DNA from 2 places in the Streptomyces sp. NPDC058246 genome. Region 2 is predicted to be linked to the other one. Evidence: riboswitches for the same ligand, from Rfam matches in the RefSeq annotation. Region 2 holds a riboswitch; the other holds the start of a gene.

Region 1 (5,036 bases), on a different contig from region 2:
CGCACGCGTAGACGTCGACGCGGGTGTCGGCCGTGCCGTGCTCGATCTGCTCGGGGGCGAGATACGAGACGGTGCCGAGGACGGCGCCGGTGGTGTTCGTGACCGTGTCCACGGCCCGTACGAGACCGAAGTCGGCGACCTTGACCCGGCCGTCGTCCCCTATGAGGACGTTCTCCGGCTTCATGTCGCGGTGCACGAACCCGGCGCGGTGCGCGGCGCCGAGCGCGGCGAGCACCGGCTCCAGGATGTCGAGCGCGGCCCGCGGCTGCAGGGCGCCGCGGTCGCGCAGCACGTCGCGCAGGGTGCACCCGGCGATGTACTCCATGGCCAGATAGACGTACGACCCGTCCGTCCCCTGGTCGAAGACCTGCACCACATTGGGGTGGGCGAGCCGGGCCACCGACTTGGCCTCGCGGATGAAGCGCTCGACGAACGAGCCGTCGGCGGCCAGCGCCGGGTGCATCACCTTGAGGGCGAGTACGCGGTCCAGGCGGGTGTCCAGGGCCCTGTAGACCGTGGCCATCCCGCCGACCGCGATCCGTGCGTCGACGCGATAGCGGCCGTCGAGCACGTGCCCGACGAGCGGGTCCTGAAGGGTCGTATCCACGCAGGTGAGTGTACGAGCCGCCACTGTCACGCGCCCCATTCGGCCGATACCGGGGCGCGACTGCAGCCGACCTGTGACGCATCCCGCCCGCCCGGAACCCAGACTTCGCACGCACGTCCTCCCGACCCCGGAACCCGGGGGCCACCGAGCGCCGGAGCCCGGGGGTCCTGAGTCCCCGAAACGCGGGGATCCCGAGCCCTGGAACGCGGGAATCGCCGAACTCTCGGTCCCGGGAATCCGTGAAGCATCCCGCAGCCGCCGACGGCGAGTCCCGCCCACGGGAGACCCGCACTTCCCATCCCACTGGAAACGGGCGGTGCGCGGGCGGGAGAACTCCCCGGGACGCCGGGTGTCCAGAAGACGCCGGGCGCCTAGAAGGCGGGCCGCTCGGGATCCAGCCGCGCCAGACCCTCCGCAGGAGACGACGCCTCGGCGAAGTGCCGCCGAGGGATCCGCCCCGCCCGCCGGGCGAGCCGCCCTGCGTCCACCGCGTGCCTCATGGCCTCCGCCATCAGCACCGGCTCCTGCGCCCGCGTCACCGCTGAGGCGAGCATCACACCCGCACACCCCAACTCCATCGCGAGCGCCGCGTCGGACGCGGTACCGGCCCCGGCGTCCAGAATCACCGGCACGCGCGCGTGCTCCACGATCAACTGGAAGTTGTGCGGGTTGCGGATCCCGAGCCCGGACCCGATCGGCGACCCCAGCGGCATGATCGCGGCGCAGCCCACGTCTTCGAGCTTTCGCGCGAGAACGGGGTCGTCGTTCGTGTACGGCAGCACGGTGAACCCCTCGTCGACCAGCGTCTCCGCGGCGTCGAGCAGCTCGATCGGATCGGGCAGCAGCGTCCGCTCGTCGGCGATGACCTCCAGTTTCACCATCTCGGTGCCCAGCGCTTCGCGCGCGAGACGGGCGGTCAGCACGGCCTCGCCCGCCGTGAAGCACCCCGCCGTGTTCGGCAGCACCCGGATACCGAGCCGGTCGAGCACGGAAAGGACCGACCCGTGCACGGAGGCGTTCACGCGCCGCATCGCGACCGTCGTCAGTTCCGTACCGGAGGCGACGAGCGAGCGTTCCAGGACGTCGAGGCTGGGCGCACCGCCCGTACCCATGATCAGCCGGGACGAGAAGGACGTACCACCGAGGACAAAGGGATCGTCGGCCATGGGTTCAGCCTCCTTGGACGGCGGTGAGGACTTCGACGCGGTCTCCCTCGGAGAGGGAGGTGGACGACCACCGCGTGCGCGGGACGACGGTTTCGTTCAGCGCGGCGGCCACACCGGACGGCGCGGCGGTGAGGGTCGCGACGAGCGTGTCGAGAGCGGTCCCCGCGGCGATCAGCTGCCGCTCTCCGTTGACGAAGATGTTCATGCGGGCTGCTCCGTGAGGGCGGCGGCGCGGAAACGCCGGGGGGTGAAGGGGCGGGCCTCGTCGGGGAGTTCACCCGTGGTCAGGACGTGCGCCATGACATCACCGGTGACGGGTGTGAGCAGGACGCCGTTGCGATAGTGCCCGGTGGCCAGCAGAAGGCCGTCCAGTGAGGTCGGGCCCAGCAGCGGCGCGTTGTCGGGGGACCCCGGGCGCAGTCCGGCGCGGGTCTCGGTGAGCGGCAGCTCGGTGATCCCGGGAACCAGCTCGTGGGCGTCGCGCAGCAGCTCGTACACGCCGCCCGCGGTCACCGTGGTGTCCCAGCCCAGTTCCTCGCTGGTCGCGCCGACGACGAGTTCGCCGTTCTCGCGCGGCACCAGATAGACCTGGCTGCCGCGCACCACGGCACGGACGGTGCGGCTCAGGAAGGGCGCGTACCGCTGCGGCACGGTCAGCCGCAGTACCTGCCCCTTCACCGGACGCACCGGCGGCAGGACGTCGTCGGGGACGCCCTGGAGACGCCCGCTGAGGCTGCCCCCGGCGAGTACCACCTGGCCGGCGGTCAGTTCGGTGCCGTCCGTGGTGACCACTCCGGCGGCCCGGTCCCGTACGACGGCGAGGCGCTCCGCCCACGTCCGGTGGAACACCACTCCGGCCCGCTCGCACGCCGTGACCAGGGCCCTGGCGAGCCGGCGCGGATCGATCTGGTGGTCGCCGTCGACCCGCAGCCCGCCGCGTACGCCGGGCGCCAGCATCGGCTCCAGGCGGCGGCACTCGCGACCGCTCAGCCACTCCGAGTCGAGCCCCGACTCGCGTTGCAGGGTGTGCAGTTCACGCAGATGGGCGCGGTCGTCGGAGTCCAGCGCCACGGCCAGGGTGCCGCACTGGCGGTAGCCGAGGTCCTGCCCCGTCGCCCCGGTGAGCTCGGCGGCGAAGTCCGGATAGCGGCGCGCGGAGGCGAGGTTGAGGCCCAGCAGGGTCTGCTCGCCGTAGTGCAGTTCGGTGACGGCGGCGAGCATGCCGGCCGCGACCTGGGCCGCTCCGCCGCCGGGTCCGGGATCCACGAGGGCGATCGTGAACCCGCGCTGCGCGGCCCGCCAGGCCGTCACGAGACCGATGATTCCGCCCCCGACGACGAGGACGTCTGATGTACGTGTGTCCGATGTGCGTGTGTCTGATGTACGCGTAGGCGACATGGGCGTCCAGCCCCTCCCTTCGCCGGCATGACCCGGATCAGGTTCGTACGGTCGGAGGCCGTCCCAGCCTCCCTCTCAGCCCGGTGCGTCCGGGCTCCCGCGAGTGCTTTACGTTGGCCACCCTAGCCCGCCGCGACCCGTCTCAGTAAGGGAGCCTCCCGCCATGCCCCGCTCGCTCGACGGCCTCGTCCTCGCCCCGATCGCCGACCAGGCGCCAGGTCAGGTGGGCACGCGCACCAGGTTCACCTACCACGAGAAGAACGGCGAGATCTGGGCCGAGTACGCGGGCGGCGATGTCGTACGCGGGTACCTCGTGGGTAGCCGTGAGGGTGACCGCCTCGACTTCCGCTACGTACAGCTCAAGCACGACGGCAGCACGTCGTCGGGGCACTGCGCGTCCCTCGTCGTGGAGCTGCCCGACGGGCGCGTACGCCTGGAGGAGACCTGGGAGTGGGAGTCGCGGACGGGCAGCGGGACGAGCGTGGTCGAGGAAGTGGGAGTCGCGGAGGCGGAAGCGCGGACGGGCAGTGTGGAACAGGTCACTGAGCACGTCCGCTGACTGACGAATTGTCAGTTGTCTATGGTGATCAGGTGAGCGAGCAGACGCAGGCGCAGTCGCAGGGGCGTACGGCACGGCGGGTCGTCGTGGTGGGTGCGGGCATGGCTGGTGTGCAGACCGCCGTCGCCCTGCGCGAACAGGGCTTTACCGGCAGTGTGACGCTGATCGGCGCGGAACCCCACCAGCCGTACGACCGACCACCGCTGTCCAAGGCCGTGCTGCTCGGCAAGGCCGAGGGCTCCGCCTTCGACGTCGACTTCGAGGCGCTGGACATCGAGCTGCAGCTCGGTCGCGAGGCCACCGGCGTGCGCCCCGGGGACCATGAGCTGGATACCGCCACCGGGCCCGTTCGGTACGACGTCCTGGTCATCGCGACCGGCGCGGAACCGATCCAGCTGCCGGGCGCTGAGGGTGTGCCCGGGGTCCATCTGCTGCGCACCCTGGACGACGCCGAGCGGCTGCGTCCCGTCCTCGCCCAGCAGCACGACATCGTGGTCGTCGGGGCGGGGTGGATCGGCGCGGAGTTCGCCACGGCGGCGCGCGAGGCGGGGTGCGTGGTGACCGTCGTCGAGGCCGCCGACCGCCCGCTCGCCGGGGCGCTGCCCGCCGAGGTGGCCGCGCCGATGGCGGCCTGGTACGCGGACAGCGGGGCCACGCTGCGTACGCACGCGCGCGTGGAGCGCGTCGAACCGGGTGCCGTGGTGCTCGACGACGGCACCCGGGTGCCCGCGGGCGCGGTCGTCGTCGGCATCGGGGCACGCCCCGCCACCGCCTGGCTGGCCGGCTCCGGGATCGCCCTCGGCGCCGAGCGCGAGATCGTGGCCGACGACCACCTGCGTACCTCCGCACCCGACGTCTACGCGGTCGGCGACTGCGCCTCCTTCCCTTCCGGGAGGTACGAGGGCCGCCTGCTGGTCCACCACTGGGACAACGCCCTCCAGGGCCCGCGCACGGTCGCCGCGAACATCATCGGCGAGGCCCCCGCCGCCTATGATCCGGTGCCGTACTTCTGGTCCGAGCAGTTCGGCCGCTTCGTCCAGTACGTCGGCCACCACGCCACCGCCGACACCACCCTCTGGCGCGGTGACCCGGCCGGCGCCGCCTGGACGGTCTGCTGGCTCCGCGAGAACCGCCTGGTCGCCCTTCTGGCCGTGGGCCGCCCGAGGGATCTGGCCCAGGGGCGCCGGCTCATCGAGTCGGGCACGCCGATGAATCCGGAGCTGCTGGCGGACCCGGCGAGGCCGCTGAAGACCGCCACGGTCTAAGGGGCCTCTGGCGGCCGCCACCGTGCAAGAGGCTCCTGGCG
Region 2 (5,036 bases):
CTCCAGGCCGGAGCGCGCGGCGAGCTGAGCGACCAGGTCGCGCGGGCCAGAGAAGCCTGGTGCGAGGCCCTGTTGGAGCGCGGCATCCTGCCGTTCCTCCGGGAGGCCCTCGCCGACCCGGGCTCCCCGGCACTGGGCCGTGCGACACCTGCCCCGACCAGCCGCATGCCGCACCTCGGCTACAACCGGCCGGGGTTCAGCAGCCCCGACGGCGGGCCCGCAGCCGGCCCGCGGCCGAGCTTCTCCAGCCCGGACTTCACAAGCCCGGACTTCGGAGGCCCGGAACATCAGCCGGAGTGATACCCGGGCCGACCGGGTGGCCCACCTCCGGGTGACGCCCGGATGTGCGGAGGAATCCGGGGCCCGCGCCGACGGGGCGCGGGCCCAAGGACCCGAACCAGGGGGCCGCGTACGCCCGTACGCTCCCCCGGCACGGCGCATCGAACGCTCCCCCGGCACGGGCGAGCGCGGCCCGGCAGCCTGGCCCGGCCTGGCCCGCCCTGGCCTCTCAGCCCAGCCGGCAACGCGGACAGCAGCCGGTCCCGGAGCCGCCCCACGTACAGCAAGCGCACCGGACAGCTCCGATGTGCCTACCGGACGGCTCCGACACCGCACACCACGTGCAGGCGCCTCAGTCGGCCCGGCTCAGTCCGCCAGAGGCAGATAGACCCGGTTGCCCGCTGCCGCGAACTCCTTGGACTTCTGCGCCATGCCCTCCTCGATCTCCGTCTGTGAGCCGCCGTGCTCCCGCCGGATGTCCTGCGAGATCTTCATCGAGCAGAACTTCGGTCCGCACATGGAGCAGAAGTGGGCCGTCTTGGCGGGCTCGGCCGGCAAGGTCTCGTCGTGGAACTCCCGTGCCGTGTCCGGGTCGAGGGCCAGGTTGAACTGGTCCTCCCACCGGAACTCGAAACGGGCGTCGGACAGCGCGTCGTCCCACTCCTGCGCACCTGGGTGCCCCTTGGCGAGGTCGGCTGCGTGGGCGGCGATCTTGTAGGTGATGACGCCGGTCTTGACGTCGTCACGGTTGGGCAGGCCCAAGTGCTCCTTGGGCGTGACATAGCAGAGCATGGCCGTGCCCCACCAGGCGATCATCGCGGCACCGATGCCGGAGGTGATGTGGTCGTACGCCGGCGCGACGTCTGTCGTCAGCGGGCCGAGCGTATAGAACGGAGCTTCATCACAGATCTCCTGCTGAAGGTCGATGTTCTCCTTGATCTTGTGCATCGGGACATGTCCCGGGCCCTCGATCATGGTCTGAACATTGAAACGCTTCGCGATCGTGTTGAGTTCCCCGAGCGTCCTCAACTCCGCGAACTGCGCCGCGTCGTTGGCGTCCGCGATCGACCCGGGCCGCAGCCCGTCGCCGAGCGAGTAGGTGACGTCGTACGCGGCGAGGATCTCGCAGAGCTCCTCGAAGTTCTCGTACAGGAACGACTCCTTGTGGTGCGCCAGGCACCACGCCGCCATGATCGAGCCGCCGCGCGAGACGATGCCGGTCTTGCGGTTCGCGGTGAGCGGTACGTACGGCAGACGTACGCCCGCGTGGACCGTCATGTAGTCCACGCCCTGCTCGGCCTGCTCGATGACCGTGTCCTTGTAGATCTCCCAGGTCAGCTCCTCGGCGCGGCCGTCCACCTTCTCCAGCGCCTGGTAGAGCGGCACCGTGCCGATGGGGACGGGGGAGTTGCGCAGCACCCACTCGCGGGTGGTGTGGATGTTGCGGCCGGTGGACAGGTCCATGACCGTGTCGGCGCCCCAGCGGGTCGCCCAGGTCATCTTCTCGACCTCCTCCTCGATGGAGGAGGTGACCGCGGAGTTGCCGATATTGGCGTTGACCTTCACCAGGAATCGCTTGCCGATGATCATCGGCTCGATCTCCGGGTGGTTGACGTTCGCGGGCAGTACCGCGCGACCGGCGGCGATCTCCTCGCGTACGACTTCGGGATCGACGTTCTCGCGGACCGCCACGAACTCCATCTCGGGCGTGATCTCACCGCGCCGGGCGTACGCGAGCTGTGTGACCGCCTCTCCGGCCCGGCCTCGGCGCGGCTGGCGCGGCCGCCCCGGGAAGACCGCGTCGAGGTTCCTGAGGCCCCCGCGTGGTGAGGTGTGCTTGACCCCGTCGTCCTCGGGGCGGACCGGGCGGCCCGCGTACTCCTCCGTGTCGCCGCGGGCGATGATCCAGTTCTCGCGCAGCGGCGCCAGACCCCTGCGTACGTCGGTGTCGACGGTCGGATCGGTGTACGGGCCGGAGGTGTCGTACAGCGTGACGGACTGCCCGTTGGTGAGGTGCACCTGACGGACCGGCACCCGTAGATCGGGGCGCGAACCCCCGACATACGCCTTGTGCCAGCCGATGGACTTCCCGGCCTCGCCGTTCACGGTCGAGGCTGCCGCCCCACCGTTGTCGTCCGGAGCGAGCGCCCCGTCCGTCTGGCTGGAGGCAGGCGTGCGTACGTCCTTGTTGGTCATGAGACCTACTCCCTACGCCGGCATTACCCGGTAACAGGTTCGGCGGTCGACGCAGCGGCTTCCGCCCGCCGATGTTTCATGTGAAACATCGCTTAGACGAAGGTCAGCGCCCTCTCAGCCCGGTGCTCCGAGCTCCCGCGTGTGCAAAGGTGCCTCCACGCTAGCGTCATATCTGGCGCGGTGAACAGAGGGCCCCCCTCGTTCTTGCGATGATCGGTCGGTGACCACAACGCAGCAGCCCCCGTTTCCGCCGTCCGAGCCGCCGCGCGGGCCCGGCTCGGGTGACAGCCATGGACAGGGCTCCGGCGACGGACACGGGCATGGACCGGGTGGCGGGCACGGCCACTCGCACAGTCACAGCCATGGGCCCGCCGCGCCCGTTTCCAAGCACCTGCGCAAGGTGATCGCGGCGGTGCTGATCCCCTTCACCGCGGCGGTCGTCGTGGGTCTCGTGGTGCTCTGGCCCGGCGGTGCCCCCTCACACGAGCGCACCGGTGTCGGGTTCGACCGGCAGACACAGCAGGCGACGGTCACCAAGGTCGACACGGTGGACTGCAAGTCCGTGAACGCCTCGGGGGAGACCCCGACGGGCGACACCTCCACCGCCGAGGGCTCCTCCGCTCAGCAGCAGGCGACGGGCGACTGCAAGAAGGCGACGGTCCGGATCGACACCGGTAAGGACAAGGGCCGTACGTTCACCGAGATCGTCCAGCCCGACCAGTCTCGGCAGTTGCACCAAGGTGAGAAGGTCGTGGTCGCGTACGAACCCTCCGCGCCCAAGGACTTGCAGTACTCGGTCACCGACGTGAACCGCAAGGTCCCCCTGGCACTTCTCGCCGCAATCTTCGCCCTGGCGGTCGTGGTCGTGGGCCGGATGCGCGGCGTCATGGCGCTGATCGCGCTGGCCATCAGCTTCCTTATCCTGAGCTTCTTCATCCTGCCCGCGGTCCTGCAGGGCTCGAATCCGCTGATCGTGGCGATTGTCGGGTCCAGCGCCATCATGCTGATCGCGCTCTACATGTGCCACGGCCTCTCGGCCCGCACGTCGGTGGCGGTGATCGGCACGCTGCTCTCGCTCATCCTGATCGGCGTGCTCGGTTCCCTGTTCATCGACTGGGCGTCGCTGACCGGCAACACCGACGACAACACCGGCCTGATCCACGGCCTGTATCCGTCCATCGACATGAGCGGTCTGCTGCTCGCGGGCATCATCATCGGTTCGCTCGGTGTGCTCGACGATGTGACGGTGACCCAGACGTCCGCGGTCTGGGAGCTGCACGAGGCGAATCCCACCATGGGCTGGCGCGGCTTGTACCGCGCGGGCATCCGCATCGGCCGCGATCACATCGCGTCGGTCGTCAACACCCTTGTGCTGGCGTACGCGGGTGCCGCGCTGCCGCTCCTGCTGCTCTTCTCGATCGCGCAGAGCAGCGTGGGCACGGTCGCCAACAGCGAGCTGGTCGCCGAGGAGATCGTACGCACCCTGGTCGGCTCGATCGGTCTGGTCGCCTCGGTGCCGGTGACCACCGCGCTGGCCGCCCTGGTGGTCTCCGCGGACCGCCCGGCGACCGCGCCCTCTGCGGAGCTCACAGGGGGCAGGGCGCCGGCGCGCGGCGGGAAGGGCCGCCGCCGCAAGCGCTGAAACCATCCGCTGCCCGTACCCCTTGTGAGGAAGCGTTACTCCACTTGGGGGATCCAGCGGTGCGTCAGCCCGCGCTCTGTTCCTCCGCGAGGATGCGGTCCAGCGCCTCGTCGAGGTGCGCGTCGAAGTCGGCGAGGGAGCGCTCCTGCCCCAGCGGCACCAGCTTGTCCGTACGGTCGAGGAACGCCACCAGCGGCGCCGCCCCGGACCGGAACAGCGCGTGGTCGCCGCCCACCTGAAGCCGGATCAGCACGTCGCCGAAGGACTCCGGATCGGCGGGCGCGATGTGCACATCGCCGTCACCGCACGGCCGGCCCACCCCGTCGATCAGCAACTCCCGCCCGAATGCCCAGGTCACCGGCGCGTCGCCGGGCAAATGGAAGGTCAGCCGCACGGCGTACGGATCACAGGTCTCGTAGCGCAGCTCCACCGGAATGCGGAAGGACAGCTCCTTCGACACGAGGAAGCTCATCATGACCTCTGCCTGTACCGACTCGCGCATCGCCTACCCCGTCGTTTGCCGTCGACTGGCCAGGAATCGGCCCCCTGACACTGCTGGAATCTTGCTCAACGTACACAACAGATCACAAGGAGTGAGTTTTCAGATACTGATAGAGATGGCGAGTGTCCCCAGCAGCCTGCCGATTTCGCTCTGCAACTGCCGTGCGGCGGGCAGCAGCCGGTCGGCCTGATGGGAGGGCAGGGAAATGGCGATTGTCCGGGCCGTAGTGCCCGCCGTGATGGGGATCGCGGCACAGACGGTGCCCAGCGCGTACTCCTGGCGCTCGACCACGGGCTCCATCCGTCCCGTCCGGTCCAGGCGGCGCAGCAGACTGTCGTTGTCACGCACCGTGTACGGAGTGATCGACTGCACCGGGTAGCGGTCGAGGTGGTCCCGGCGGGCCTTCTCGTCCAACTG

Evidence for each region. A riboswitch is a leader RNA that binds a small molecule or an ion and turns the genes downstream of it on or off. The one in region 2 is predicted to bind thiamine pyrophosphate.
Region 1: another riboswitch for thiamine pyrophosphate. It lies ahead of thiO (glycine oxidase ThiO); the one in region 2 lies ahead of thiC (phosphomethylpyrimidine synthase ThiC).

What each region holds. Positions count from the first base shown of each region.
Region 1 is NZ_JBHVWZ010000007.1:86,032-91,067, forward strand. It holds gene pknB (Stk1 family PASTA domain-containing Ser/Thr kinase) at 1-607, opposite strand, end outside; gene ACFVXA_RS12915 (thiazole synthase) at 979-1,773, opposite strand; gene thiS (sulfur carrier protein ThiS) at 1,778-1,978, opposite strand; gene thiO (glycine oxidase ThiO) at 1,975-3,171, opposite strand; TPP riboswitch at 3,169-3,282, opposite strand; gene ACFVXA_RS12930 (hypothetical protein) at 3,335-3,730, shown strand; gene ACFVXA_RS12935 (NAD(P)/FAD-dependent oxidoreductase) at 3,763-4,995, shown strand.
Region 2 is NZ_JBHVWZ010000009.1:111,566-116,601, reverse strand. It holds gene ACFVXA_RS16040 (hypothetical protein) at 1-300, shown strand, start outside; gene thiC (phosphomethylpyrimidine synthase ThiC) at 646-2,475, opposite strand; TPP riboswitch at 2,468-2,624, opposite strand; gene ACFVXA_RS16030 (YibE/F family protein) at 2,696-4,117, shown strand; gene ACFVXA_RS16025 (SsgA family sporulation/cell division regulator) at 4,182-4,619, opposite strand; gene ACFVXA_RS16020 (IclR family transcriptional regulator) at 4,719-5,036, opposite strand, start outside.